4 regions of the Streptomyces sp. VTCC 41912 genome follow, and region 1 is predicted to be linked to each of the others. Evidence: riboswitches for the same ligand, from Rfam matches in the RefSeq annotation. Region 1 holds a riboswitch; each other region holds the start of a gene.
What was found. Region 1 has a riboswitch for cobalamin ahead of ACJ6WD_RS31870 (CoA-acylating methylmalonate-semialdehyde dehydrogenase). Riboswitches for the same ligand answer to the same signal wherever they lie in the genome.
Positions count from the first base shown of each region.

Region 2: another riboswitch for cobalamin. It lies ahead of metE (5-methyltetrahydropteroyltriglutamate--homocysteine S-methyltransferase); the one in region 1 lies ahead of ACJ6WD_RS31870 (CoA-acylating methylmalonate-semialdehyde dehydrogenase).
Region 3: another riboswitch for cobalamin. It lies ahead of ACJ6WD_RS35225 (cobalamin biosynthesis protein); the one in region 1 lies ahead of ACJ6WD_RS31870 (CoA-acylating methylmalonate-semialdehyde dehydrogenase).
Region 4: another riboswitch for cobalamin. It lies ahead of cobN (cobaltochelatase subunit CobN); the one in region 1 lies ahead of ACJ6WD_RS31870 (CoA-acylating methylmalonate-semialdehyde dehydrogenase).

Region 1 covers NZ_JBJMAB010000033.1:34,484-41,903, reverse strand. The annotation lists gene ACJ6WD_RS31890 (enoyl-CoA hydratase) at 1-118, opposite strand, end outside; gene mmsB (3-hydroxyisobutyrate dehydrogenase) at 115-1,023, opposite strand; gene ACJ6WD_RS31880 (enoyl-CoA hydratase/isomerase family protein) at 1,065-2,150, opposite strand; gene ACJ6WD_RS31875 (acyl-CoA dehydrogenase family protein) at 2,147-3,304, opposite strand; gene ACJ6WD_RS31870 (CoA-acylating methylmalonate-semialdehyde dehydrogenase) at 3,301-4,800, opposite strand; cobalamin riboswitch at 5,001-5,187, opposite strand; gene ACJ6WD_RS31865 (acyl-CoA dehydrogenase family protein) at 5,291-6,436, opposite strand; gene ACJ6WD_RS31860 (AMP-binding protein) at 6,627-7,420, shown strand, end outside.
Region 2 covers NZ_JBJMAB010000010.1:131,159-138,578, forward strand. The annotation lists gene ACJ6WD_RS17360 (cytochrome P450) at 1-895, shown strand, start outside; gene ACJ6WD_RS17365 (L-tyrosine/L-tryptophan isonitrile synthase family protein) at 1,060-1,992, shown strand; gene metE (5-methyltetrahydropteroyltriglutamate--homocysteine S-methyltransferase) at 2,148-4,466, opposite strand; cobalamin riboswitch at 4,650-4,843, opposite strand; gene ACJ6WD_RS17375 (3-hydroxybutyryl-CoA dehydrogenase) at 5,049-5,918, opposite strand; gene aceB (malate synthase A) at 5,915-7,420, opposite strand, start outside.
Region 3 covers NZ_JBJMAB010000041.1:56,691-64,110, forward strand. The annotation lists gene ACJ6WD_RS35200 (alpha/beta hydrolase) at 1-630, opposite strand, end outside; gene ACJ6WD_RS35205 (class II aldolase/adducin family protein) at 752-1,420, opposite strand; gene ACJ6WD_RS35210 (lysozyme) at 1,653-2,393, shown strand; gene ACJ6WD_RS35215 (inorganic phosphate transporter) at 2,533-3,822, shown strand; gene ACJ6WD_RS35220 (hypothetical protein) at 3,853-4,089, shown strand; cobalamin riboswitch at 4,299-4,436, shown strand; gene ACJ6WD_RS35225 (cobalamin biosynthesis protein) at 4,566-5,555, shown strand; gene ACJ6WD_RS35230 (cobyric acid synthase) at 5,552-7,093, shown strand; gene ACJ6WD_RS35235 (putative cobaltochelatase) at 7,149-7,420, shown strand, end outside.
Region 4 covers NZ_JBJMAB010000003.1:350,061-357,480, forward strand. The annotation lists gene ACJ6WD_RS06980 (precorrin-2 C(20)-methyltransferase) at 1-1,070, opposite strand, end outside; gene ACJ6WD_RS06985 (precorrin-8X methylmutase) at 1,073-1,705, opposite strand; gene cobG (precorrin-3B synthase) at 1,702-3,210, opposite strand; cobalamin riboswitch at 3,296-3,448, shown strand; gene cobN (cobaltochelatase subunit CobN) at 3,481-7,083, shown strand; gene ACJ6WD_RS07000 (MFS transporter) at 7,165-7,420, opposite strand, start outside.

The DNA of each region.
Region 1 (7,420 bases):
TCATGACCTGGAGGTCGAGGGCGTTGAGGGCCCGGGGTCGGTTGAGGGTCACCAGGGCCGTGCGGCCGGTGCGTTCGACGAGGACGGTTTCGTAGGTCGGGTCGTGGGCGGGGGTCATGTGGCGGTGCCGTCCTTCGGGTCGCTGGCGGGTTCGCGTCCGGGCGCGGTGGCGGTGCCGTCCCGCAGGGTCCGCACGATGCCGGAGAAGTCCTGCTCGGCGCCGGCTCCCGCGGCGTAGTCGGCGTACAACCGGGCCGCGGCGAGGCCGAGGTGGGCGGGGACGTGGGCGGTGCGGGCCGCGTTGGCGGCCAGGCCGAGGTCCTTGGCCATCAGGGGGGCGGCGAAGCCCGGGGCGTAGTCGCGGTTGGCGGGGCTGGTGGGGACGGGGCCTGGGACCGGGCAGTTGACGGTCAACGCCCAGCACTGGCCGGACGCGGTGGACGCCACGTCGTAGAGCGCCTGGTGTGACAGGCCGAGGCGCTCGCCGAGCACGAACGCCTCGCTGACGGCGATCATCGAGACGCCCAGGATCATGTTGTTGCAGATCTTGGCGGCCTGGCCCGCGCCGGCCCCGCCGCAGTGCACCGCCTTCCGGCCCATCGCGGCGAGCAGCGGCTCCGCCTCGGCGAACTCGGTGTGCGCGCCGCCCGCCATGAACGTGAGGGTGGCGGCCTCGGCGCCGGGCACGCCGCCGGAGACGGGCGCGTCCAGGGCGCGCATGCCGGCGGCGGCCGCGGCGTCGTGGGCGGTGCGGGCGTCGGCGACGTCGATGGTGGAGCAGTCGACGAACAGCGTGCCGGGGCGGGCGGCGGCCAGCAGCCCGTCGTCCCGGTACAGGCCCAGGACGTGCCGGCCGGCGGGCAGCATGGTGATCACCACGTCCGCCGCGGTCACGGCCGCCGCGGCCGAACCGGCCGCCTCGACCCCGGTCCCCGTGGCGGCGGCGAGGAGTTCGGGCACCAGGTCGAATCCGATGACGCGGTGGCCGGCCTTGACGAGGTTGGCGGCCATGGGTCCGCCCATGTGGCCGAGGCCGATGAAGCCGATGGTGCGGATCGGGTCGTTCACCACGGCACCTCCTGTGCCGTCGCGCGGGGGGCGGGTCCGAAGGGCGCGTCGGGGCCGGGCGGTTCGGGGGAGGCGAAGAACCGTTCCACGTCCGCCGCGCCGACCTCGGCGAGCGTGCCCGGTGACCACTTCGGGGTCCGGTCCTTGTCGATGACCTGGGCCCGGATGCCCTCGACCAGGTCGGGCGAGGACAGGGCGGCGCAGGAGATCCGGTACTCCTGCTCCAGCACGCGTTCCAGGGGGCCGAGGTGCCGGGCGCGGCGCACGGCGGCGAGAGTGACCTTGAGGGCGGTGGGCGACTTCCGGGACAGGGTCTCGGCGGCCCGCCCGGCCGCCGGTGCGGGGTGGGCGCGCAGCCGGTCGACGATCTCCTCCACCGTGTCCGCGCGGTAGCAGGTGTCGATCCAGGCGCGCTCCCGGGCGAGTTCGCCCGGCGGCGGCTGGCGCACGTGGCGTTCCAGCGCGTCCCAGACCTCGGTGGTGGTGAGGTCCGCGAGCAGGTCGACGAGCCGGTCCGACGGGACGAAGTGGTCGGCGAGGCCGCACAGCAGGGCGTCGGCGGCGCCGATCGCGGTGCCGGTGAGCGCGAGGTGGGTGCCGAGTTCGCCGGGGGCCAGTCCCAGCAGGTAGGTGCCGCCGACGTCCGGGACGAAGCCGATGCCGGTCTCGGGCATGGCGATCTGGGAGCGCTCGGTGACGAGGCGGACGTTGCCGTGGGCGGAGAGGCCGACCCCGCCGCCCATCACGATCCCGTCCATGACGGCCACGTAGGGCTTCGGGTAGCGCGCGATGCGGGCGTTCAGCCGGTACTCGGCGCGCCAGAAGGCCGCCGAGGCGGTGCCCCGCGCGCGGGCGTCCTCGTAGATGGCGCGGATGTCGCCGCCGGCGCACAGGCCGCGCTCCCCGGCGCCGGTGAGGACCACGGCCGCCACCGCGGGGTCCGTCTCGCAGGCGGTCAGCGCGGCGTCGATGCGGTCGACCATGGGGTGGGTCAGGGCGTTGACGGCGCGGGGCCGGTTGAGGGTGATGCGGGCGGTGCGGCCCTCTCCGGTCAGGAGGACGGGGTCGTCGGAGCCGGTCACCGCAGTGCCTCCGTCAGGCCGCGGGCGACGATGACGCGCATGATCTCGTTGGTTCCTTCCAGGATCTGGTGGACCCGCAGGTCTCGGACGATCTTTTCGATGCCGTAGTCGCTGAGGTAGCCGTAGCCGCCGTGCAGTTGCAGGGCCCGGTCGGCGACCGCGTAGCCGGTGTCGGTGGCGAACCGCTTGGCCATCGCGCAGAGTTGCGGCGCCTGCGGGTCGCCGCGGTCCAGGGCGTGGGCGGCCTGGTGGACCAGGGCGCGGGCGGCGGTGAGTTCGGTCGCCATGTCGGCGAGCCGGAACTGCAGTGCCTGCGCGTCCAGCAGGCGCCCGCCGAACGCCTCGCGGTCGGCGAGGTGGACCAGGCTGCGGTCCAGTGCGGCGCGGGCGCCGCCGAGGGAGCAGGCGGCGATGCCGAGCCGGCCGCCGTTCAACCCGCTCATGGCGATGCGGAAGCCCTCGCCCTCGTGGCCGAGCAGCCGGTCGGCGGGCAGCCGCACCCGGTCGAGGACGACCTGTCGGGTCGGCTGGGCGTTCCAGCCCATCTTCTTCTCGTTGGGGCCGAACGACAGGCCGGCATCGTCCTTGTCGACGAGGAAGGCGGAGACGCCGCGCGCGCCGTCGTCGCCGGTGCGGGCCATGACGAGGTACGTCTGGGAGGCGCCGGCGCCCGAGATGAACTGCTTGACGCCGGTGAGGACGTAGTGGTCGCCGTCGCGCACCGCGCGGGTGCGCAGGGCGGCGGCGTCCGAGCCGGCGCCCGGTTCGGTCAGGCAGTAGCTGCCCAGGTCCTCCATGGCGCACAGGCGCGGCAGCCAGCGTTCGCGTTGCGCGGCGTCGCCGTAGTGGTCGATCAGCCAGGCGACCATGTTGTGGATCGAGACGAACCCGGCGATGGACGGGCAGCCGGACGCCAGGGTCTCGACGATCAGCACCCCGTCGGTGCGGCTCAGTCCGCTGCCGCCGTGTTCCTCGCGCACGTAGAGGCCGCCCAGGCCCAGGCCCGCGGCCTTGCGCAGCACGTCGAGGGGGAAGTGCTTGGCCTGGTCCCAGGCGACGGCGTGCGGGGCGAGGTGGTCCTGGGTGAAGTCCAACGTGGCTTCGACGAGGGCGAGTTGGTCCTCCGTGAGCAGGGTGGTGGGCACGGCGCTCATCCCATCGTCGGGAGGGTGAAGCTCGCGCCCTCCTTGGTCCCGGAGGGCCAGCGCGAGGTGACGGTCTTGGTGCGGGTGTGGAAGCGGATCGCGTCCGGCCCGTGCTGGCCCAGGTCGCCGTAGCCCGAACGCTTCCAGCCGCCGAAGGTGTGGTAGGCCACCGGCACCGGAATGGGCACGTTGACGCCGATCATGCCGGTGTTCACCCGGCGGGTGAAGTCGCGGGCGGTGTCCCCGTCCCGCGTGAAGATCGCCACGCCGTTGCCGTACGGGTGCTCGCTGGGCAGCCGCAGCGCCTCCTCGTAGTCCGCGGCCCGCACGACGCACAGGACGGGCCCGAAGATCTCCTCCCGGTAGACGCGCATCTGCGGGGCGACGCGGTCGAAGAGCGAGGGGCCCGCGAAGAAGCCGTCCTCGTGTCCGGGGAGGGTGAACCCGCGTCCGTCCACGACCAGTTCGGCGCCCTCGTTGACGCCGATGTCGACGTAGCGGCGCACCCGGTCCAGGGCCTCGCGGCTGACGAGCGGGCCGAAGTCGGCCTCGGGGTCGTCGCTGCGGCCGACGCGCAGCCGCCCGACGCGTTCCTTGAGCCGCTCCACCAGGGCGTCGGCGGTGGCCTCGCCGACGGGGACGGCCACGGAGATCGCCATGCAGCGCTCCCCCGCCGAGCCGTAGCCCGCGCCGATCAGCGCGTCGACGGCCTGGTCCAGGTCGGCGTCCGGCATCACGACCAGGTGGTTCTTGGCGCCGCCGAAGCACTGGGCCCGCTTGCCGTGCGCGGCGGCGGTGGCGTACAGGTGCGCCGCGATCGGGGTCGAACCGACGAAGCCCAGGGCCCCGACCCTGGGGTCGGTGAGCAGGGTGTCGACCGCTTCCTTGCCGCCGTTGACGACGTTGAGGACGCCCGGTGGCAGCCCCGCCTCCAGGAACAGTTCGGCGAGCCGCAGCGGCACCGAGGGAGCGCGTTCGGAGGGCTTGAGGATGAAGGAGTTGCCGCAGGCCAGGGCGGGGGCTGCCTGCCACAGCGGGATCATCGCGGGGAAGTTGAACGGGGTGATGCCGGCGGTGACGCCGATGGGGCTGCGCAGGGAGTGCACGTCGATGCCGCTGCCGGCGTTGTCGGTGAACTCGCCCTTGAGCAGATGGGGGATACCGGCGGCGAACTCCACCACGTCCAGGCCGCGCTGGAGGTCGCCGTGGGCGTCGGCGACGGTCTTGCCGTGCTCGGACGACAGCAGCCGGGCCAGCGACTCCCGCTCCCCGTCGATGAGTTGGAGGAACTTCAGCAGCACCCGGGCGCGGCGCTGCGGGTTCCACTCGCCCCACGCGTGCTGGGCCCCGGCGGCGTCGGTGATCGCCGCCTCGGTCTCGGCGCGGCCGGCGAGCGGCACCCGGGCCTGGACGGCGCCGGTGTTGGGGTCGTGCACGTCGCCGTAGGTCCCCGAGGCGCCCGGGGTCTGCTTGCCGCCGATGAGATGTGCCAGTTCACGGACCATGGATGCCTGCTCTCCGTCAGGTGAGATCCGGGGATGGCGCGCCGGCCCGGCACGGTCGCCGAACAGCGGCGCGTGCGGGCGGCGCGGGATGCGCAGGGGCCGGGTGACCGTCAGAGGTCGGTGCGCGGCACCCGTCGGATCCGCCGGTCGGGGGCGCGGGTGCATGCCGGTGCCATGCGTGTCTGCTCCATCCTCGTGGACAACACGGAACATCCCGCGGCCGGTATCCTGACTCCCGGATCAGCACGCGCTCCCCGGCCTTCCCGACGGACTGCTCCGTCAGTGGCCGGTCTCGTTCGGGGAGCGCATTCCCCGGTCACAGTGGCGGGACCGCGCCGGAATCGCACCGGCTTCCCTGCACCGCGGGCCTTGGTCACGACGATATAGTTGGACGTCCTAGTAAGTCCACCCTCGACGGCCCTCGGCGACACCCGACGCACCGGGAATCGGCCCACCGCGAGGCCGGCACGGTCTCGTGCGCAGCGGCACCTCAGACCGGCTGGCGACCGGCGTCGCGGTACAACTCCTTCGCGATGAGGGAGCGTTGGACCTCCGTGGCACCCTCGTAGATGCGGGGTGCGCGGACCTCGCGGTAGAGGTGTTCCAACAGGTGGCCGCGGCGCAGCGCGCGGGCGCCGTGGATCTGGACGGCGGCGTCGACGACCTCCTGTGCGGTCTCGGTGGCCAGGAGCTTGGCCATGGCCGAGCGGCGGGCGACGTCCGGGGCGCCGCGGTCGTAGGCGGCCGCTGCCGCGTAGACCAGGAGGCGGGCGGCCTCGACGCGGGTGGCCATCTCGGCCAGTCGGTGGCCGACGGACTGGAGTTCCCTGAGCGGCCCGCCGAACGCGGTGCGCGTCCCGGCATGCGCCAGCGCGGCGTCCAACGCGGCCTGCGCCATGCCGACCGCGAAGGCGCCCACGCTCGGCCGGAAGAGGTTCAGCGTGCGCATCGCCACCCCGAACCCGCCGCCCACGTCACCGAGCACGTCCGCGTCGGTCACCGGCGTGCCGTCGAAGACCAGGGTGCCGATGGGGTGCGGGCTGAGCATGTCCAACGGTTCGCCGCCCAGCCCCGGGCGGTCGGCCGGGACGAGGAAGGCGGTGATGCCGCGGGCGCCGTCGGCACCGCCGGTGCGGGCGAAGACGGTGGCGAAGTCGGCCTCGGGGGCGTTGGAGATCCAGCACTTCTCACCGGTGAGCCGCCAGCGGCCGGGCCCGTCGGGCGCGGCCGTCAGGGCGAGCGCCGCGGCGTCCGAGCCCGCGCCCGGCTCGCTCAGCGCGAAGGCCGCGACGGCCCGGCCGGCCGTCACCTCCGGCAGCCAGCGGGCCCGTTGGGCGTCCGTCCCGGACTGGAGGATCGGGCAGGTGCCCAGTCCTTGGAGCGCCAGCGCGGTCTCCGCCTCCGTGCACTCCTGCGCCAGCGATTCGCGCAGCAGGCACAGGTCCAGCGCCCTGGGGCTGCCGCCGTCGGGGAAGAGCCGGGCGAGCAGGCCCAGTTCGCCGAGGGCGGCGACCAGGGGCCGGTTGACCCGGCCCCCTCGCCCCTGCTCCGCGAGGGGGCGCAGCCGTTCGGCGGTCCGGGCGCGCAGTTCGGCGCACCATTGCTGTTCCTCCGGTCCCAGTGCGAATGCGGTCACGAGGCGGCTCCCTGGTAGCGGACCGGGCACGGCGACGGCCCGGCGGCCGGATATCGCGGTCTGTTGACTGCCGTCACGATGACGTTACGCTGACGAGGATCCGTACGGCAGTCCTCCCCGGTCCCCGCACCCGACCACCACCCCTCCCCGGCCGCGCGGCGGCCACCCGGCCCAAGGGGGCGCACCCCGCATGGAGCTACGGTCCTCGGCCCACACCGACACCTTCGCGCGCGACCGCCTACCCCCGCCCGAGCAGTGGCCGCACCTCACCGACCTGGGCTATCCGGACCGGTTGAACTGCGGGGCGGAACTCCTCGACGGCACCATCGCCCGGCTGGGACCGGACCGCCCCGCGATCCGCGACGCGCACGGCCGGGCGTGGTCCTACGGGGAGTTGCAAGCACGCGTCGACGCGATCGCGCACGCCCTCACCGGCCCGTTGGGCGTCGTGCCGGGCAACCGGGTGCTGCTGCGCGGCCCCACCACGCCCTGGCTGGCCGCCTGCTGGCTCGCGGTCATGAAGGCCGGCGCGGTGGCGGTGACCGTCCTGGCGGCGCACCGGCCGGAGGAACTCGCCACGATCTGCGGGCTCGCCCGGGTCCGGCACGCACTGTGCGACGCGGGCGCGGTCGGCGACCTGGTCCGGGCGGGCGTCCCGGGGCTGCGCATCACGCCGTTCGGCGGGGACGGCCCGGACGACCTGACGCGGTGCGCCCGGCCCGGCGGCGCGCCGTACGCAGCGGTGCCGACCGCCTCCGACGACGTCGCGCTGATCGCCTTCACCTCGGGCACCACCGGCCGCCCCAAAGGGTGCCTGCACTTCCACCGCGACGTGCTGGCCATCGCGGACACCTTCTCCGCGCAGGTGGTGCGGCCGCGGCCGGACGACGTGTTCGCCGGCAGCCCGCCGCTCGGCTTCACCTTCGGGCTCGGCGGGCTGGTGGTCTTCCCGCTGCGGGTCGGCGCCTCGACGTACCTGGCCGA
Region 2 (7,420 bases), on a different contig from region 1:
CCGCCGCATCGAGAGCCTGCGCCCCCGCTTCCAGGAACTGGCCGACGCCCTCGTCGACGCACTCCCCGAATCCGGCCCCGCCGACCTCGTCGCAGGCTTCGCCGCACACTTCCCGTTCCAGGTCCTCGCCGAAGTCATCGGCCTCCCGCACCATCTGGCCGCCCGCTTCGACCGCGACTGGGGCAAGGTCGTCCAGCCCGTCGGCCCCACCGACCCCGGACGGCCGCTCTACGAGGCCCGGCTGCACGGCCTGCAGAACTACATCGCCGAGGTCGTCGCCCACAAGCGCGAACACTGGGACGACGACCTCCTCAGCCGCCTCGTCGTCGCCCGGGACCGTCGCGAACTGTCGCAGGAGGAACTGGACTCCATGATCTTCCAGCTCCTCGTCGCCGGGCAGGAACCGGTCACCAACCAGATCACCACCGCACTGATCGCCCTCTTCCGCCACCCCGACCAACTCGCCCGCCTGCGCGACGAACCCGACCTGCTGCCCCGCGCCGTCGAGGAACTCCTCCGCTACGACAGCGCCTTCGAACTGACCACCTGGCGCTTCCTCGACCAGGACGACAACCTGCACGGCACCGACATCCCGGCCGGCGACTCCGTGATCGTCTCGCTGTGCGCCGCCAACCGCGACCCGCGCCGCTTCCCCGACCCCGACACCCTCGACCTCGACCGCACCCCCAACCCGCACCTCGCCTTCGGCCACGGCATCCACTTCTGTCCCGGCGCCGCCCTCGCCCGCACCGAACTCCAGGTCGCCCTGGACGCCCTGCTCACCCGACTCCCCGGCCTCCACCTCGCCATCAGGGACGAGGACATCGAGTGGATCCCCGCCGTCCTCGGCCGTGGCACCAACCACCTGCCCGTGGGCTACGACCGACGCCGTTGAACCGCCTCCGACACGCCGGTGACGCCGGCTTTCGGCTGACCGGGGCCGGCCACACCGCTCGCCCCGGACCCGGCTGATCCGCCACCCCATCCGCCTGACCGCGCCTGGCCGCCCCTCGCCACGGCGCCATGCCGTCATGCCCGCACGCCTCACGGAGGAACGACATGCCGCCGACAACCGCGCCGGACGCCCATTCCACGAGACGCAGCATCGCGATCCTGAACCTGCTCCTACCGCACCACCGGACAACCGACCAGGGCCCCGCCCCCGCCGAGAGGTTTCCGCACCAACTGCGCCAGATCGCCGACTTCGTACGCGACGACGCCCCCGTCACGTTCACCCTGCCCGGCTTCCCCTGCAAGTCCCCCAACCCCGCCAAAGTCCTCGGCCACCTCCCCGACCAGGGAGAACGACTCTCCCTCGGCTTCCTCAACACCCTCTGCACCGAGATCGAGCGGATCCACCCGCCCGGCGCCCGCATGGTCGTCTGCTCCGACGGACACGCCTTCGGCGACCTCGTCCGCGTCCCCGACGAGCACATCGACGCCTACGCCGACGAACTCCGCGCCCTCATAGGCCACGCGGGCCTGACCGGACTCTCCGTGTTCGACCTGCGCGACGTGTTCGGCGACCTCCCGCACGACACCAAGCGCGCCCACCTCCACAAGAGCTACGCCCCCACACTGGACGCCCTGCGCGCCGAGGTCCGCACCGACGACAACACCCTCGCCCTCTACCGTGGCATCACCCGCTTCCTCGTCGAGGACACCGCCGACCACGCGGGCACCCGCTCCGCCCTCCAGCGCGAGTGCCGGCAGCGCGCGTACGGCGTCATCCAGCGCAGCCGCGCCTGGGGCGACCTGATCGCCGACCACCACCCCCGCTCCGTACGCCTGTCCATCCACCCCCAGCCCGTCGGCGCCCGCAAGTTCGGCATCCGCCTGCTGGACGCGCCCGATGCCTGGACCACCCCCTGGCACTCGACAGCCCTTCGCCGCACCGACGGCACCTGGACCCTCATGACCCGGGCGAAGGCCGCCGAGTTGGGCCGCCTGATCGAGTGCGACGGCCGTCCCAGTCACTTCGAGCTGGACTGACGGGACCGGCGGGACTGATCGTCACGGCATCGGGCCCACGTGGTGGCGGCGCATGCCGGTGGAAGCAGGATGGGACCCCCTCGTGTGCCTCGGTCATGGCGGTGCTGTTCGGTGGGCCGGGACGCCACCAGCGTCCCGGCCCACCGGGGTCGGGATCAGGAGGCGGGCAGCTCACCCCGCACGGTGCGCGCCGCGGCGACCAGGTTCTCCAGCGAGGCGCGGGTCTCGGCCCAGCCGCGGGTCTTCAGGCCGCAGTCGGGGTTGACCCACAGTCGCTCGGCGGGGATCGCCTTCAGTCCGGTGCGCAGCAGTTCGGCGGCCTCCTCGGCGCTCGGCACGCGCGGGGAGTGGATGTCGTAGACCCCCGGCCCCGCCTCGCGCGGATAGCCGTGGGCGGCGAGTTCGCGGGCCACCTGCATGTGCGAGCGGGCGGCTTCCAGGCTGATGACGTCGGCGTCGAGGTCGTCGATGGCCTGGACGATGTCGCCGAACTCGGCGTAGCACATGTGGGTGTGGATCTGGGTGTCCGGCCGCACGCCCGCCGTCGACAGGCGGAACGCCTCGGTGGCCCAGGCGAGGTACGCCTCCCGGTCGGTGGCCCGCAGCGGCAGGGTCTCGCGCAGCGCGGGCTCGTCGACCTGGATGACCGAGCTCCCGGCCGCTTCGAGATCGTCGACCTCGTCGCGCAGGGCGAGTGCGACCTGCCGGGCGGTGTCGCCGAGGGGTTGGTCGTCGCGGACGAAGGACCAGGCGAGCATGGTGACGGGCCCGGTGAGCATGCCCTTGACGGGACGTCGGGTCAGCGACTGGGCGTACGTGGTCCAGCGGACGGTCATCGGCTCGGGGCGGGAGATGTCGCCGGCCAGGATCGGCGGGCGGACGTAGCGGGTGCCGTAGGACTGGACCCAGCCGCGCTGGGTGGCGAGGTAGCCGGTGAGCTGCTCGGCGAAGTACTGGACCATGTCGTTGCGTTCGGGCTCGCCGTGCACCAGCACGTCGATCCCGGTCGTCTCCTGGAAGGAGATGACCTCCTGGATCTCGGCCTTGATGCGCTCCTCGTAGCCGGCGGTGTCGATGCGGCCGGCACGCAGGTCGGCGCGGGCGGCGCGCAGTTCGTCGGTCTGCGGGAAGGAACCGATGGTCGTCGTGGGCAGCAGCGGCAGCCCGAGGTGGGCGCGTTGGGCGGCGGCCCGTTCGGTGTACGGCTGGGAGCGGCGGGCGTCGGCGTCGGTGACGGCGGCGATCCGGGCCCGTACGGCCGGGTCGTGGGTGATCGGCGAGCCCGCGCGGGAGGCGAGGGCGGCGCGGTTGGCCGCGAGTTCGCCGGTGATGGCGTCGGTGCCCTGGGCGAGGCCCTTGGCGAGGGCGACGATCTCGGCGGACTTCTGCTTGGCGAAGGCCAGCCAGCGCAGGATCTGCGGCTCGATGTCCCGCTCGACGGACGCGTCGAGGGGGACGTGGAGCAGGGAGCACGAGGCGGCCACGTCGACCCGGTCGGCGAGCCCGAGGAGGGTGCCCAGGGTGGACAGGGACTGGGGCAGGTCGTTGATCCAGATGTTGCGGCCGTTGACGACCCCGGCGACCAGGCGCTTGCCGGGCAGCCCGCCAACGGCGGCCAGGGCCTCCAGGTTGGCGGCCGCCGCCTCGGTGAAGTCGAGGGCGAGCCCCTCGACCGGTGCCTTGGCGAGCACCGGAAGGGCGTCGCCGAGGCGGTCGAAGTAGGAGGCGACGAGCAGCTTGGGCCGGTCGGTGAGGGCACCGAGGTCACGATAGGCACGCTCGGCGGCGTCGAGCTCGGCCGGGGTGCGGTCCTGGACCAGTGCGGGCTCGTCGAGCTGCACCCACTCGGCGCCGGCCGCGCGCAGGTCGGCCAGGACCTCGGCGTACACGGGCAGGAGCCGGTCCAGCAGGGTCAGCGGCTCGAAGTCCGCCGCTACGCCCGGGGCGGGCTTGGCGAGCAGGAGGTAGGTGACCGGGCCGACCAGGACCGGGCGGGCGGCCAGGCCGAGGGCGAGGGCTTCCTTGAGCTCGGCAACCTGCTTCGCGGAGTTCGCGGTGAAGTGGGTGTCGGGACCCAGTTCGGGGACCAGGTAGTGGTAGTTCGTGTCGAACCACTTGGTCATCTCCAGCGGCGCGACCTCCTGGGTGCCGCGGGCCATGGCGAAGTAGCCGTTCAGGGCGTGTGCCGCAACGGCGTCGCGGTGCCGCTCGGGGATCGCGCCGACCATGACGGTGGTGTCCAGGACGTGGTCGTAGTACGAGAAGTCGCCGGTCGGCACCTCGTGGATGCCGGCGTCGGCGAGCTGCTGCCAGTTGCTCCGGCGGAGTTCGGCGGCGGTGCCTCGGAGGGCGTCGGCGGTGACGCGGCCCTTCCAGTAGCCCTCGATGGCCTTCTTGAGTTCCCGGTGCTGACCCTGGCGGGGGTAGCCGTACACGGTGGCCCGTGCTGCCGCGGCTGCGGACTTGCTGGTCACGGAGATCTCCTTCGCGAGATGAATCCCTGGGGTCCCGGTGACGGGACGAGAGCGCGAAGGGAATGACGAACCGGACGGCAGCGACCCCGCGCGGCGAAGGCACGGTCGTTCCGTCTGGTGTGTACGCCGACCCGCCCTCGAGGTCACCGGGGTGTCCGCGCACGGAGTGGTCCGCGCGCGGGCAGTTGGCAGGTCTTCGGACTCGTGGGCACGCCCTCCTTCTCGGAGGACACCTACTGGCCGTCGCTTCCCGGGTCCGGTACCTCGGACCCAGTGCGTATGACGGCGGTCGTTCCCACTCACCGCTGCGGGGCAGTCCCGGATTCCCACCGGGTTCCCTCTTGCGACACCCCGCCTGGCGGACGGGGTGAACCAGCTGCTCCCGCCACCCTACGGGCTGTCGCCACGCCGTGACGAGGGCCGTCCAGGAATCGCAAAGTGAATCAGGACACCTGGGGGCGGAACACCGAAGGGGCGGGAAGCGCCGGTACGCGCGCTTCCCGCCCCTCCCCTGATCCGCTCACCGAAGACCCTCATCCCCGGTGGCGGTGCGGGCCCCTCAGCCCGTGTCCCATCAGGTCATCAGTCCTGCTCGTAAGGGTGGAACCCCCGGCCTGTCTTACGGCCGAGAAGCCCTGCCTCCACCATGCGCCGGAGCAGCGGCGGCGGGGCGTAGAGGGGTTCGCGGAACTCGGCGTACAGGGACTCCGCGATCGAGGCGACGGTGTCCAGGCCGATCAGGTCGGCGAGTTCGAGCGGTCCCATCGGGTGGGCGCAGCCCAGTTCCATGCCGGTGTCGATGTCGGCGGCGGTGGCGAAGCCGGATTCCGCCATGCGGATGGCGGAGAGGAGGTAGGGGATCAGCAGGGCGTTGACGACGAAGCCGGCGCGGTCCTGGGAACGGATGACCGTCCTGCCGAGCGTGCGGGTGGCGAAGTCCTCGACCGCGGCGGTGGTCTCGGCCGAGGTGTGCAGCGAGGACACCACCTCGACCAGCGGCATCACGGGGACCGGATTGAAGAAGTGCAGGCCGACAACCCGGTCCGCGCGGAGGGTCGACATGCCGAGCCGCATGATCGGGAGGGAGGAGGTGTTGGTGGCCAGGACGGCTGCCGGATCCTCGACGATCTTGTCGAGGGCGGCGAACACCTCGGTTTTGGCGTCCGGGTTCTCGACCACCGCCTCGATGACGAGCTGCCGGTCGGCCAGATCGTCCAGACTGCTGGTGAACACCATCCGGGCGAGCGCGTCCCGTGCCGCCGCCTGTTGCAGCTTTCCGCGCCGCACTGCCCGGTCGAGTGAGGCACTGATCCGGTCCCGGGCGGTGCGCGCAGCGGTCGCGTTCGCCTCGCAGACCACGGTGTCCAGCCCGGCGCGCGCACACACCTCGGCGATCCCGGCACCCATCTGCCCGCCGCCGACGACGCCGACGCGTTCGACGGCCGCGCTCACGCCCGGACCTCCGTCCGCCGCACGAGGTGGCGGGTGTAGGCATCCGGGGTGAAGAACATCGGTAGCTCGCCGGTCAGCGTGTTCCGCTCGAAGAGCGCGCGAATGTCGTCGACGGGCGCCCACGGGTACTCGGCCCCGAGCGCGGCGGTCTCCTCGTCGAGGACCCTTTCCACGGTCCGACGGTCGATGACCCGGTGTCGGAGCCACTGCCAGATCTGCACGCGGGCGATCTCCGCGGTGGCCGCGTCCTCCATCAGCCCGTCGAGCGCGACCGCGCCCTGCCCGCGCAGCCAGGCCGCGTAGTACCGCAAGGAGACGGAGATGTTGGTGCGCACCCCGTCCGCGGTCGGCGGTCCGCTGATCCGCCGCACCGACAGCAGGTCGGCCGAGGTCACGTCGACGTCGTCGCGGGTGCGGTCGAGTTGGTGGGGGCGGTCGCCCAGGACGCCGTCGAAGACCGCGCGGCACACGGGGACGAGGGCGGGATGGGCCACCCAGGACCCGTCGAAGCCGTCCTCGGTCTCCCGCTCCTTGTCCAGGCGGACCTTGGCGAGCGCGGCCTCGTTCACGGCCGGGTCCTTGCTCGGCACCTGCGCGGCCATGCCGCCGATGGCGTGCGCCCCGCGCCGGTGGCAGGTGCGCACGAGCAGTTCGGTGTAGGCCCGCAGGAACGGGGCGGTCATCGTGACCTTGGCGCGGTCGGGCAGGAGGAAGTCCGTGCGGTGCCCGAACGTCTTGATCATGCTGAAAAGGTAGTCCCAGCGGCCGGCGTTGAGTCCGGCGCTGTGCTCGCGCAGCTCGTAGAGGATCTCCTCCATCTCGAACGCGGCGGTGATCGTCTCGATGAGGACGGTGGCGCGGATGGTGCCGCGGGGAATGCCGAGCAGCTCCTGGGCGAGGACGAAGACGTCGTTCCAGAGGCGGGCCTCGTAGCGGTTCTCCAGTTTCGGAAGGTAGAAGTACGGGCCGTGACCGGCGTCGAGCTGTCGCTGGGCGCAGTGGAAGAAGTACAGGCCGAAGTCGACGAGCGCGGCGGGAACCGGGCGGCCCGCGCATTCCAGGTGCTCCTCGTCCAGGTGCCAGCCGCGTGGGCGCACCATGAGGGTGGCGAGCCGTTCGCCGAGCCGGTACTCCTTGCCCTCGGGGGTGGTGAAGTCGATCCGGCGCTCGATGGCATCGAGCAGGTTGAGCTGCCCGCCGATGACGTTGTCCCACGAGGGTGCGGTCGCGTCCTCGAAGTCCGCCATCCACACCTTCGCGCCGGAGTTGAGGGCGTTGACGGTCATCCGGAGGTCCGGTGGGCCGGTGATCTCCACACGGCGGTCGGTCAGGCCGGGCGCGGGCGGCGCGACCCGCCAGGAGGGATCGTTGCGGACGGCGGCGGTGACCAGGGGGAAGTCGAGCGGAGAGCCCGATGCCAGCCGCAGCGCCTGCCGACGGCGTTCCTTCATCAGATCCCGCCGACGCGGCTCGAACACCTCGGCCAGCCGGCCGACGAAGGC
Region 3 (7,420 bases), on a different contig from region 1:
TTCGCTGTCGCCGAGGTGGTGGACGCCGTCGGCGGTGCGCGGGGCGCCGGGGTCGTTGCGGTAGGCGAGGTCGAGCACCGGGAAGTGGTGGCGGTGCAGGAACGGCAGGACCACCATGGGGTGCTCGCGGGTGGTGCCGAGGCCGTGGACGGTGATGACCCAGGTGTCGCGGGCGCCGGGCACGAACCAGGCGGGCAGCGCGCCCAGTTCGCCGGGGACGTCGACGTCGGCGCAGGTGAGGCCGAGGGTGTCGTACGGGTTGCCCAGGTGCACCTGGGGGGTCAGCCGCATCCGGGCGCCGGGCCGCAGGGTGCCGTGGGTGACCCGCTCCAGCCGGCGCACGACGGCGTCGGCGGGGTGCGGGGTGCCGTGGACGACGGGGCCGACCACCGCGTGGCAGCCGGCGCCGGTGAGCCCGTAGGTGCCGGGCCGCAGGGAGGCCAGGCTCCGGGTGAGGACGATGTGGCCGTCGGCGGCGGAGTGGACGGTGAGCCGGGAGTCGCCCGGGAAGGGGTGGTCGGGCGACGGTTTCAGGGCAACGTTCCCGGCGTAGCGCCCGGCCGCCACGGCGGCCGCCGTGGCACCGATCGCGAGGGTGGCGGTCACCGCCGCCACGGTCCCCAGTCGCATTCCTCCAGTGTGCGCAGCGCCGCCGGACCCGGCCACCGGGCGCCGGGAACGGCGGCCGGACCAGCGGTGTTGTGCGGTGAGCGGGGGTCGCCGGGCGCCGCGGCGCGGCGGCGTTCGGGTGCTACGCGCGGTCGTCGGCGGGCTGGCCGTAGCCGCGCAACCGCTCGCCCGCGGCGTCGAGCTGGGCGGGCGACAGCAGGTGCGGGGTGTGGCCCGGCACGGTGGTGGCGGTGAGCCAGACCCGGCACATCCACTCCAGTTGGGTGGTGCGGTCCAGGGCCTGGGCGAGGCCGGTGCCGTAGGCGATGGTGCCGTGGTTCTGGAGGAGCGCGGCGGTGCGGTCGCGGAGCGCGTCGAGCATGTGGGCGGCGAGTTCGTCGCTGCCGTAGAGGGCGTAGGGGGCGACGCGGACGGGGCCGCCGAGCGCGGCGGCCATGTAGTGGATGGGCGGGAGTTCGGTGACGAGGGTGGAGACCGCGGTGGCGTTCGGGGCGTGGGTGTGCACGACGGCGGTGGCGTCGGTGTGGCGGTAGACGGTGAGGTGGAGCGGAAGTTCGCTGGTGGGGCGGAGCCTGCCGATGATCGGGTGGCCGTCGAGGTCGACGCCGGTCAGGTGGGACGGGCCGAGCCGGTCGTAGGGGACGCCGCTGGGCGTGACGAGAATCAGGTCCTTGACGCGGACCGAGACGTTGCCCGACGTGCCGACGACGAGGCCGTCGGCGGCGGTGCGGCGGGCGGTGGCGACCAGCTCGCTCCAGGCGTCGGCGAGGTGATCGGGGTGGTCCTTCATGCTGTCCTCCGGTGCGACGCTGCGGGACGTGCGGAAACGCACGAGGGCGCTGTGGGACACCGTACGAGCGGGCCGGGGCACTGTACGCCATCCCGTCAACTGTCCGGTATCCGCCATATGGGGGTACCTGGCCATCTGAGGGCGATTGGCCGGGGATGGACCACTTAGCGTCACTCATCCATTAACGTCGAGTGAACTACACCCCTTCACATGTCATCACCCAGGGGGACCCATGACTTGTGACCGTTCCGCCCCCCGGACCAGGCTGGCGACCGCGATAGCGGTGGCCTCGCTGGCCGGGGGCACCGCACTCGCCGAACACCCCTCGCAGGCCGCAGCGGACAGCCGCCCGCTCGGACACGACGTCTCCTCGTACCAGAAGCAGATCGACTGGCGGGCGGCCCGCGCGAAGGGCGCGCGGTTCGTCTACGTCAAGGCCACCGAGTCGGACCGCTACCGCAATCCGCGCTTCTCGTCGCAGTACAGCGGCTCCCGGGCGGCCGGGCTGCTGCACGGCGCCTACCACTTCGCCGTGCCCAGCGCCTCCTCCGGCGCCCGGCAGGCGAAGTACTTCCTCCAGCACGGCGGCCACTGGAAGGCGGACGGCTGGACGCTGCCACCCGCCCTCGACATCGAGCACAACCCGTACGACGCCCGGCAGTCCTGTTTCGGGCTGGGGCGGACGGCGATGGTCCACTGGATACGGGCGTTCAGCGACGAGGTGCGGCGCAGCACCGGCCGGCGGCCCGTGATCTACACCACCGCCCGCTGGTGGGACCGCTGCACGGGCGGCAGCCGGGCCTTCGGCGCGACCCACCCGCTGTGGCTGGCGGACTACTCGGGCGCGGCCCAGTTGCCCGCCGGCTGGTCGTACCTGACCATCCGGCAGTACGCCTCGCGGGGGCCGCTGCCGGGCGATCAGGACCGCTGGAACGGGACCCTGGCCCAGCTCAGGAGATTTGCCGACGGATGAGACGGAAGTGACGGCAGGGGCGCCTCCGCGTGAACACTGCGGGGGTGTCACCGCGGCGCCCGGCCGAGTTCACTTTCCGTTCACCCGTCGTCCGTACGGTCCCGAGGACACTGACCTTCGACACGGATTGCCTGGGTGAATGGAACACATCACGCTTCTCATCGGGATCGTGATCGTCACGGCCTTGGTGTTCGACTTTACGAACGGCTTCCACGACACGGCCAACGCAATGGCCACCACCATCTCCACCGGGGCCTTGCGACCCAAGACCGCGGTGGCGATGTCGGCGGGGCTCAACCTCGTCGGGGCTTTCCTCTCCGTGGAGGTGGCGAAGACCATCTCCGGCGGCATCATCGACGAGAGCGCCGGCATCAGACCTGAAGTGATCTTCGCGGGTCTGGTGGGCGCCATCGTCTGGAACCTCCTCACGTGGCTGGCGGGCCTGCCGTCCAGTTCGTCCCACGCCCTCTTCGGCGGACTGATCGGCGCGACGCTGGTGTCCGTGGGCACCGGCGGCGTGCACGGCGAGGCCGTCGTCATGAAGGTCCTGATCCCCGCGGTCGCCGCGCCGTTCGTGGCGGGGCTCGCCGCGATGGCCGCGACCCGGCTCACCTACCGACTGGCCCGCGGCCGCAACGAGGCCGACACCGCCAAGGGCTACCGCGCCGGGCAGATCGCCTCGGCCGCCCTGGTCTCGCTGGCCCACGGCACCAACGACGCGCAGAAGACGATGGGCGTGATCACCCTCGCGCTGATCACCGGCGGGGTCGTCGCCCCGCACGCCGACCCGCCGATGTGGGTGATCGCCTCCGCCGGCCTGGCCATCGCGCTCGGCACCTACCTGGGCGGCTGGCGGATCATCCGCACCATGGGCAAGGGCATCACCGACATCCAGCCGCCGCAGGGCTTCGCCGCCCAGACCGGCGCCGCGGCCACCATCCTGGCCTCCTCCCACCTCGGCTTCGCGCTCTCCACCACCCAGGTCTGCTCCGGGTCCGTGATGGGCTCCGGGCTGGGCCGCAAGGGCGGCGTGGTGCGCTGGTCCACGGCCGGGCGGATGGTCCTGGCCTGGGGCCTGACCCTGCCGGCCGCCGGACTGGTCTCCGCCGGCGCCGCCTACCTCGCCGACCAGGGCTCCTGGGGCGTGGCCACGGTCGCCGTCCTGGCCCTGGCGATCTGCGGCGGCATCTGGGCGGCCTCCCGGCGCAAGCCGGTGGACCACACCAACGTCAACGAGGGACCGGCGGTGGAGCCGGCGGGCGTCGTCACCGCGGCGCTGCAGACGGTCGCGCCGCCGCCGGCCGGGCCCGTCCCGGCGCACGCCGAAGCACCCGCGGAAGCGCACGCCGCAACGGACGCCGCTCCCCACCCCGCCCCTGCCCACCAGTCGGCGAAGGCCCCCGCCCAGCCGGCGACGGCCTCGTCCTGACGCCGCTCACCCCGACCTAAGGACTACGCAATGCACATCGACTGGGCAGCTCTCGGCCAGGTCTTCGGCGTCAGCCTCGTGGTGACGGTGGGGCTCGTGGGCCTGTTCACCGTCGGGATCGTGGGCACCTCCCGCAAGCCCGCCGCGGACGGCGACGCGGCGGCCACGACCGCCCCCGGCACGGGGGCGCGCGCCGGGGCACTGGCCGCCTACGGGCTCTGCGCGGCCGCGGTGGCCTACGGGATCTACCTGATCGTCGCCGCCTGACGGCGGCGCCGGCACGGCCGGCAACGGACGGGGCGTCCGGTGGACGCGGCAGCAGCCGCGGCCCCGGGCGCCCCGTCCGCGTGCGGCACCCCGCCGGGCCCGCGCGTGGCCTTCGCCACAGGGCGGCCGTCGGCGCTGCGTCGCAGGTCAAGGGTGAGTTGACGGACCTGGGCGGGCGTGGTGGACTTCCGGGGCCAATCGGCGACAGCAGAGGAAGTCCGGTGCGAATCCGGCGCGGTCCCGCCACTGTCACCGGGGAGCGCTCCTCCGACGAGGGCCACGGCCCGTACGCACGCCGTACGGGCGGGAAGGCCGGGGGCGGCGCCGATCCGGGAGCCAGGAGACTCTGGTCGCCGTCACGTCGAGCCAGGGCGCGGACCCTGAGTGAGGACATACCGCCATGCCCGGCTGCCCGTCGAGAGCTCCACTGCCCGCTGTCCCAGGGCCCCTTCGAGGCCGGACGGCGGCCTGATCCGATGCGCGGCGAACACGCGGGGTACGCGTGCGGCGCGGCCCTCGGCTTCCTCGGTGACCTGATCCTCGCGGACCCGCGGCGCGGTCATCCGGTGGCCGCCTTCGGCCGGGCCGCCGGCGCCCTCGAACGCCGGCTGTGGCGCGACCACCGCGGCCACGGAACGGCCCACACCCTGTTGTGCGCGGGCGGCGCGGCCGCCGGCGCCGCGCTGCTCCAGCGCGCCCTGCGGGAGCGTCCCGGCGCCCGGACCGCGCTGACCGCGGCGGCCGCGTGGGCGGTGCTGGGCGGTACCTCGCTCGGCCGGGAGGCGCGGGCCGTGGGCGGCGCGCTGGCCGTCGGGGACCTCGACGTGGCACGGGAGCGGTTGCCGCACCTGTGCGGGCGCGATCCGCAGGCGCTGGACGGGCCGCAGATGGCCCGCGCGGTGGTGGAGTCGGTCGCCGAGAACACCTCCGACGCGGTGGTCGGCGCCCTGGTGTGGGGTGCGGTCGCGGGCGTGCCCGGCCTGGTGGCGTTCCGGGCGGTGAACACCCTGGACGCGATGGTGGGGCACAAGTCGCCGCGCTACCGGCGGTTCGGCTGGGCGGCGGCCCGCCTCGACGACGTCGCCGGCTGGCCCGGCTCCCGACTGACCGCCGCGCTGACCGTGCTGGCGGGCCCCGACCGGCGCGGTGCGCTGCGGGCCTGGCGGGCCGACGGCGGCGCGCACCCGAGCCCCAACGCCGGCCCCGTGGAGGCGTCGTTCGCCGGCGCGTTGGGCGTCCGGCTGGGCGGCACCCTCGCGTACGGCGGGCGGGTGGAGCACCGGCCGGTGCTCAACGGTGGTGGACGGCCCCCCGCGGTGCCCGACATCGAGCGAGCGGCCCGACTGTCCCGGCGGGTCGGCCTGTTGGCGCTGGGCGTCACGGTGGCGGGCCGGCTGGCGGTCGGCGCGGTACGACGCGGGAGGAAGGGCGTGGCGGCGGACGTGAGCGGGAGGGTGACCCGGTGAACGGGCGGAGGAAGACGGCCGACGGGGCCGTGGGCGGCGGACTGTTGGTGGCCGGGACGACGTCCGACGCCGGCAAGAGCGTGGTGACCGCCGGCATCTGCCGCTGGTTGGCGCGACAGGGTGTCTCGGTGGCGCCGTTCAAGGCGCAGAACATGTCGCTGAACTCGTTCGTGACCCGCGAGGGCGCGGAGATCGGCCGGGCCCAGGCGATGCAGGCGGCCGCGGCCCGGGTCGAGCCGACCGCGCTGATGAACCCGGTGCTGCTCAAGCCGGGCAGCGACCGCAGCAGCCAGGTGGTGCTGCTGGGGAAGCCGGTGGGCGAGCTGAGTGCCCGTGGCTACCACGCAGGCCGGCAGGAGCAGTTGCTCGGCACCGTGACCGACTGCCTGGCGGAGCTGCGACGCACCCACGACGCGGTCGTCTGCGAGGGCGCCGGCAGCCCGGCCGAGATCAACCTGCGGCGGACCGACATCGTCAACATGGGCCTCGCCCGGGCGGCACGGATCCCCGTCGTGGTGGTCGGCGACATCGACCGCGGCGGCGTCTTCGCCTCGTTCTTCGGGACCACCGCGCTGCTGTCCGCGCAGGACCAGTCGCTGGTCGCCGGCTACCTCGTCAACAAGTTCCGCGGCGACGTGACGCTGCTGGAGCCGGGCCTTGAGATGCTGCGCCGGATCACCGGACGGCAGACCTACGGCGTCCTGCCGTACGCGCACGGGCTCGGCATCGACGAGGAGGACGGCCTGAGGGTGTCGCTGCGCGGCACGGTCCGCGAGTCGGTGGTGGCGCCGCCGGCCGGCGAGGACGTGCTGCGGGTCGCGGTGTGCGCGGTGCCGCTGATGTCCAACTTCACCGACGTGGACGCGCTGGCCGCCGAACCGGGCGTGGTGGTGCGGTTCGTGGACCGGCCGGAGGAACTCGTCGACGCGGACCTGGTGGTGCTGCCCGGGACCCGCGGCACGGTCCGCGCGCTGGCCTGGCTGCGCGAGCGCGGACTGGCCGACGCGGTGGTCCGCAGGGCCGCCGAGGGCCGCCCGGTGCTGGGCATCTGCGGCGGCTACCAGATGCTCGGCGAGCACATCGAGGACGACGTCGAGTCGCGCGCGGGTGCGGTCGACGGGCTGGGACTGCTGCCGGTCCGGGTCCGCTTCGCGGTGGAGAAGACCCTCGCCCGGCCCGTCGGTCGGGCGCTGGGCGAGCCGGTGGAGGGGTACGAGATCCACCACGGGGTCGCCGAAGTGGCCGGGGGCGACGAGGAGTTCTTGGACGGGTGCCGGGTGGGGTCCGTGTGGGGCACGCACTGGCACGGCTCCCTGGAGAGCGACGGCTTCAGGCGGGCGTTCCTGCGGGAGGTGGCCCGGGCGGCCGGGCGCCGGTTCGTACCCGCACCGGACACCTGCTTCGGGGCGCTGCGCGAGGAGCAGTTGGACCGGTTGGGCGATCTGATCGAGGAGCACGCGGACACCAAGGCGCTGCTGCGGCTGATCGAGGAGGGGGTGCCGGAGGGGGTGCCGTTCGTCCCTCCGGGGGCGCCGTGAGCACGATGCAGGGGACACGACAGGAGCCGGCCGGCGACGTGGAGGACAACAGGGCATGACAACGACCGAGAACACGACCCGGCAGTACCCGTTCACGGCGGTCGTCGGCATGGCCGACATGCGCCTGGGACTCCTGCTGAACGCGATCTCGCCGGCGATCGGCGGGGTGCTCGTCCGGGGCGAGAAGGGCACCGCGAAGTCGACGATGGTGCGCGGACTGGCGGAGCTGATGCCGGTCGTGGACGTGGTCGCCGGCTGCCGGTTCGCTTGCGCGCCGGCAGCGCCCGACCCCGCCTGCCCGGACGGTCCGCACGGCGCGGCCGACGC
Region 4 (7,420 bases), on a different contig from region 1:
AAGATGCCGGGGTCGCCGCCGGAGACCACGGCCACCCGGCGGCCGCGGCGGGCCAGGTCCAGGGCGAATTCGGCGCGTTCGGACTCGACCTTGTTGTCCGAGGGGTGCCGGTGCTGCCCGGGGCGCACCGGTACGCGGTCCAGGTACGTGGTGTAGCCGACGAGGTCGTCGGCGGCGGCGAGGGCGCCGCGGGACTCCGGGGTGAGCCAGCGCGGGCCGGCCGGGCCGGTGCCGACCACGACCACCTCACCGCGGTCCGCGGCCACCGGCTCCGGCTGCTCCGCGGCGGTGGCGATGCGGCTGGGCACCACCGCGACCGAGAAGTACGGCACGGAGTCGGCATCGACGTCGGAGAACGCGCCGGTGCGCTCCCCGGCCATGGTGGCGCGCTCGACGTAGCGGGCCTCGGTGAGCCGGCCGGAGCGCTCCAGCGCACGACGGACACCGGGGAAGGTGCGCCCGAGCTTCATCACGACGGCGGAGTCGGTGGCGCTCAGACGCGCCGTCAGCTCCTCCTCGGGCAGGGTGCCGGGCAGGACGGTCAGCACCTCGTCGGCCTCGGTGAGCGGGGTGCCCAGGCGGGCCGCGGCGGCACTGATGGAGGTGACGCCGGGGATGACCTCGGTCGGGTAGCGGTGGGCCAGCCGCTTGTGCATGTGCTGGTAGGAGCCGTAGAAGAACGGGTCGCCCTCGGAGATCACCGCGACGGTGCGGCCGGCGTCCAGGTGGGCCGCGAGGCGCGCCGCCGCCGCTTCGTAGAACTCGTCCAGGGCTCCGCGGTAGCCGCCGGGATGGTCGGTCGACTCGGTGGTGACCGGATAGACCAGGGCTTCCTCGATGTGGTCCGGGCGGATGTGCTGCGCTGCGATGGAGCGCGCGATCGACCGGCCGTGCCGGGCGCTGTGGTAGGCCACCACGTCGGCCCGGGCGATGACCTCCACCGCCCGCACGGTCATCAGGGACGGGTCGCCGGGGCCGAGGCCGACGCCGTAGAGGTGGCCGGTGGACCGCTCCGGGGATTGCGCGGCCGCCGGGTCCGTCGTGCCGCTGCTCGCCTGCTGCTCGCTCACGCCTACTCTTCCTCGCTCGCCAGGGCGTTGATCGCGGCCGCGGCCATGGCACTGCCGCCGCGCCGCCCGCGCACCACGATGTGATCCAGCTTCGACGGATGGTCGATCAGCGCGTCCTTGGATTCGGCCGCGCCTATGAAGCCGACCGGGATGCCGAGGACGGCGGCGGGGCGGGGCGCCCCCTCCTCGATCATTTCGAGGAACCGGAAGAGCGCGGTGGGCGCGTTGCCGAAGGCGACCACGGCGCCCTCCATCCGGTCCCGCCACAGTTCGAGGGCGGCAGCGCTGCGTGTGGTGCCCATCCGCGCGGCGAGCTCCGGGACCGACGGGTCGCCGAGGGTGCACAGCACCTCGTTGTCCGCCGGCAGCCGCTTGCGGGTCACCCCGCTGGCGACCATCGTGGCGTCGCACAGGATCGGCGCACCGGCCCGCAGCGCGGCGCGCGCACTGGCCACGACGCCCGGGGTGAAGGCCAGATCGCGGACGAGATCGACCATGCCGCAGGCGTGGATCATCCGGACCGCGACCCGGCTGACGTCGGCGGGCAGTGCGGAGAGATCCGCCTCGGCGCGGATGGTGGCGAAGGACTGGCGGTAGATGGCCGCCCCGTCCTTTTCGTAGTCGAACGCGGTCACTGGGGCCTCGGGGTGGTGGGTTGAGGGGTGGAGGGGAGCGGGGCAGCCGGAGGGGCGGCGGATGCGCTCGGCGTTTCACGTGAAACGACGCCCGGCCGGGGCGTTTCACGTGAAACGGTGCCCGGCCCGGCTGTTTCACGTGAAACCGGCGGTCGGGCAAGGGACTTGGGAGACATCGCGGTGGTCCGATAGCCGTCGGGCGTCGCCAGCACGTCGACCCAGGCACCGTGCGGATGGCCGCACCGCCGCTCGCAGCCCGACCAGTGCACGGGCAGCCCGACGGGCGCACCCGAACCGTTCGCCGGAACCGTTTCGCCCCTGGCGAGCACGCCCGCCGCATCGCTCCGCACGTCGGTGAGGGACTTGGCGCAGCCCGGCAGGCCGGTGCAGGCGGTGACCCGGCGCCAGGGGGATGCCGGGTCGGTGATCAGGCCGGCGGCGGCGAACTCGCGCAGCCGCCGGTGCGCCGGTGCGGCGGCCAGGCCGGGGACGATGACACCGCGCCAGGGCGTGAGGCGCAGTTCGCCGTCGCCGTCCGCGGCGGCGGTCGCGGTCAGCAGCCGCCACTGGGCCGCGGCCAGCCGGCCGAGCGGTGCCAGGACCGCCAGCGCGCGGCGACCGTCGGGCCCCTCGACCGGGCCGGGGGCGGTGGCATCGGCATAGTGCGCGGCCGACCCTGGGACGGGGGCGGCCGGATGTTCCACGTGCTCCGCGGCGATGCCCGCGGCCCGCAGCGCACGCTGCACCTCCTGGGCGGTCAGCGGTCCTGCGGTGGGGAGCTCACGGACGCGCCAGGCGCCGCTGCCGCGCTCCGCGGCCGCGGCCAGGAAGACCTCGGCGGCCGTCAGGGCCGCCCGCGGGGCGTCGTCCGCCGCGATCCGCAGTGCCGCCCGGTCGTCGCCGACCCGGAGCAGCGCTCCCCACCCGGACGCGGCGCCCGGTGCGTACCCGGCGGCCGGCGGGTCCTGTCGACCGGATTCTGCGAGCAAGGTCACATCGCCGCCCAGGCCGGCCACGTCGCCCCGACCGTCGTCGAGGACGAACAGGAAGCGGCCCGAAAGTCCTGTCGCGGCATCGCTCGCACACAGCAGCGCGTCCAGGTTCCGGGCCCACAACCGCACGTCGGAGGGGGTGTGCCGGTCCAGTCCGGCCAGCGGCGAGGCCAGTACGTTGCGGATCCGCTCATGGCGTACGGACGGCAGCAGCCCGGCGTCGGCGAGGAGGTCGGCGAGGTGCCGGCCGCCGTCGTCGGGCAGGCCGCGCAGTTCGACGTTGCCGCGGGAGGTGAGCGAGAGGTGCCCGTCGCCGAGGCGTTCCGCTGCGTCCGCCAGGGCGGTGGCCTGGCGGACCGTCAAGTCCCCTGCGGGGAGCCGCACTCGGGCCAGGTTCCCGTCGGCGGCGGGGTGCAGCCGCAGCGCTCCCGGGCAGGCGTCGCCGCGGTCCCGAACGGGTGGTTCGGCCCGGTCGGGGCGTGGTGCGGGGGAGGGCGGCATGGCGGCGAGCATACCTACGTCGGTTTCGCCCGGAACCGTGGCGAGGGGGGCGTGGAGGGCGGCTCCGAAAGGCCCGCTCCCGCGGTGCGGCCGCAGCCCTTACTATGCAGGTCGGCGGGTCGGCTGACCCGCCGGACGCCAGCGACGGCGCCAAGGGAGGAAGCCCGGTGAGAATCCGGCGCGGTCCCGCCACTGTGAACCCGGCCACCGCCGGGTGAGCCAGGAACTCCCGCCGTCCATACGACCACCCGGGGCGTGGACACCCCGAGGAAGGGCTGCGCCGTGATCCTGCTGCTGTCGACGTCCGACACCGATCTGCTCAGCGCCCGGGCGGCCACGGGTCCCGTGCCGTACCGGCTCGCCAACCCCGCCCGCCTCGACGTCGCCGAACTCCCCGGACTCCTCGAGGGCACCGACCTCGTCGTCGTCCGGCTGCTCGGCGGCATCCGCGCCTGGCAGGACGGCCTGGACGTGCTGCTGGCCGCGGGCCAGCACCGCCCGGTCGTCGTGCTCACCGGCGAACAGGCCCCCGACGCCCAGCTCATGGAGGCGTCCACGGTCCCGGTCGGCATCGCGGCCGAGGCGCACGCCTACCTCGCGCACGGCGGTCCGGCCAACCTCTCCCAGCTGGCCTGCTTCCTCAGCGACACCGTTCTGCTCAGCGGCCACGGCTTCGAGCCGCCCGCGGCCGCCCCGTCCTGGGGCCCGCTGGAGCGTCCGGCGTCGGAGGCGACCGGCCCGACCGTGGCGGTGCTCTACTACCGCGCCCACCACATGAGCGGCAACACCCGCTTCATCCACGACCTGTGCGACCAGGTCGAGCGGGCCGGCGGTCGCCCGCTGCCGCTGTACGTCGCCTCGCTGCGGGCCCCCGAGCCGGAGCTGATCGAGGAGCTGCGCGCCGCCGACGTCATCGTCACCACCGTGCTGGCCGCGGGCGGCACCAAGCCCGCCGAAGCCTCCGCGGGCGGCGACGACGAGTCCTGGGACGCCGGCGCGCTGACCGCCCTGGACGTGCCGATCCTGCAGGCGCTCTGCCTGACCGGCGCGCGCGCCGCCTGGGAGGAGAACGACGAGGGCCTCTCCCCGCTCGACGCCGCCTCGCAGATCGCCGTGCCGGAGTTCGACGGGCGCCTGATCACCGTGCCGTTCTCGTTCAAGGAGATCGACGAGGACGGGCTGCCGGTGTACGTCGCCGACGCCGAGCGGGCCGCCCGGGTCGCCGGGATCGCCGTCCGGCACGCCCGGCTGCGCCACATCCCGGCCGCCGAGAAGCGGCTGGCGCTGGTGCTGTCGGCCTACCCCACCAAGCACTCCCGGATCGGCAACGCGGTCGGTCTGGACACCCCGGCGAGCGCCGTCGCGCTGCTGCGCCGGCTGAAGGCCGAGGGCTACGACTTCGGTACCGAGCCGGTGCCCGGCCTGGCGTCCGGCGACGGCGACGAGCTGATCTACGCCCTCATCGAGGCCGGTGGCCACGACCAGGAGTGGCTGACCGAGGAGCAGTTGGCCCGCAATCCGGTCCGCATCCCGGCCGCCGACTACCGCCGCTGGTACGGCACGCTGCCGCAGGAGCTGCGGGAGTCCGTGGAGGAGCACTGGGGCCCGCCGCCGGGCGAGATGTTCCTCGACCGCAGCCGCAACCCCGAGGGCGACATCGTGCTGGCCGCGCTGCGCCGCGGCAACCTGCTGATACTGATCCAGCCGCCGCGCGGCTTCGGCGAGAACCCGATCGCGATCTACCACGACCCCGATCTGCCGCCCTCGCACCACTACTTGGCGGCCTACCGCTGGATCGCCACCCCCACCGCCGACGGCGGGTTCGGCGCCGACGCCATGGTCCACCTCGGCAAGCACGGCAACCTGGAGTGGCTGCCCGGCAAGAACGCCGGCCTCTCCGCCGCCTGCGGTCCGGACGCGGCGCTCGGCGACCTGCCGCTCGTCTACCCGTTCCTGGTCAACGACCCGGGCGAGGGCACCCAGGCCAAGCGCCGGGTGCACGCCACGCTCGTCGACCACCTCGTGCCGCCGATGGCCCGCGCGGACTCCTACGGTGACATCGCCCGGCTTGAGCAACTGCTCGACGAGTACGCCGCGATCTCCTCGATGGACCCGGCCAAGCTGCCCGCGATCCGGGCGCAGATCTGGACCCTGATCCAGGCCGCCAAGCTCGACCACGACCTGGGCCTGGAGGCACGTCCGGACGACGACGGCTTCGACGACTTCCTGCTGCACGTCGACGGCTGGCTCTGCGAGGTGAAGGACGCGCAGATCCGCGACGGCCTGCACGTCCTGGGCGCCGCCCCGGTCGGCGAGGCCCGGGTCAACCTCGTGCTGGCGATCCTGCGCGCCCGGCAGATCTGGGGTGGCACCTCCGCGCTGCCCGGGCTGCGCGAGGCGCTCGGCCTGGACGAGTCGGCCGCGACCCGCACCGCCGCCGACGAAGCCGAGGCGGTCGCCCGCGGACTGGTCCAGGCCATGGAGGACGCGGAGTGGGACCCGGCCGCGGTGGCCCGGGTCGCCGAGGGGCACCCGACCGCGGTCGCGGACGTCCTCGACTTCGCGGCCCGGCAGGTCGTCCCGCGACTGGCCGGCACCACGGCCGAGGTCGACCACGCGGTGCACGCCCTGAACGGCGGGTTCGTTCCGGCCGGTCCGTCCGGCTCGCCGCTGCGCGGCCTGGTCAACGTCCTGCCGACCGGCCGCAACTTCTACTCCGTCGACCCCAAGGCCGTCCCGTCGCGGCTGGCCTGGGAGACCGGGCAGGCGCTCGCCGACTCGCTGCTGACCCGCTACCGCGAGGACAACGGTGACTGGCCGGAGTCGGTCGGCCTGTCCCTGTGGGGCACCAGCGCGATGCGCACGTCCGGCGACGATGTGGCGGAGGCGCTCGCGCTGCTGGGTGTCCGCCCCGTCTGGGACGACGCCTCGCGCCGGGTCACCGGTCTGGAGGCCGTCGAACTCGGCGAGCTGGGCCGCCCCCGGATCGACGTCACCCTGCGCATCAGCGGTTTCTTCCGGGACGCGTTCCCGCACGTCATCGGCCTGCTCGACGATGCGGTGCGGCTCGCCGCCGGCCTCGACGAGCCCGCCGACCGCAACTTCGTCCGGGCCCACGCCCAGGCGGACCTCGCCGCACACGGCGACGAACGCCGGGCCACCACCCGGATCTTCGGCTCCCGTCCCGGCACGTACGGCGCGGGCCTGCTCCAACTCATCGACTCCCGCGACTGGCGCACCGACGCCGACCTCGCCGAGGTCTACACCGTCTGGGGCGGCTACGCCTACGGGCGCGGGCTGGAGGGCCGTCCGGCCCGGGAGGAGATGGAGACGGCGTACAAGCGCATCGCGGTGGCCGCCAAGAACACCGACACCCGCGAGCACGACATCGCCGACTCCGACGACTACTTCCAGTACCACGGCGGAATGGTCGCCACCGTCAAGGCGCTCAAGGGCAAGGCGCCCGAGGCGTACATCGGCGACTCGACCCGCCCCGAGACGGTCCGCACCAGGACGCTGGTGGAGGAGACCTCCCGGGTCTTCCGGGCCCGGGTCGTCAACCCCCGCTGGATCGAGGCGATGCGCCGCCACGGCTACAAGGGCGCCTTCGAACTCGCCGCCACCGTGGACTACTTGTTCGGCTACGACGCCACGACCGGGGTCGTCGCCGACTGGATGTACGACAAGCTCGCCCAGACCTACGTCCTGGACCCGGAGAACCGCGCGTTCCTCCAGGAGGCGAACCCCTGGGCGCTGCACGGAATCGCCGAGCGCCTCCTGGAGGCCGAGTCCCGCGGCATGTGGGAGAAGCCGGACGCGGAGACGCTGGCGGCGCTGCGCGAGGCGTTCCTGGAGACCGAGGGCGAGCTGGAGGGCGAGGACTGACGGCTCGGGGGCGTGACGGAGGGGCGGTGTTTCACGTGAAACACCGCCCCGGCCTCCCTCCGCTCCGCGGAGGCCCTCCCCTCAACCCACCGGCCACGCAGGCCGCTTGGCGAAGTGCAGCCACGCGACCAGGGCCACCAGGACCGCGGTCGCCCCGCCCAGCACCATCACCACCGCGGGGGACGTGCGGTCCACCACCATCCCGCCGGCCAGCGCGCCGAGCGACAGCGTCGCCTGGAACGACGCGGTGAACAGCACCGAGGCCGCCTCGGGCGCCCCGGGCGCCGCCTTGGCGAACCAGGTCTGCGAGGCGACCGGCACCGCGCCGTACGCGACG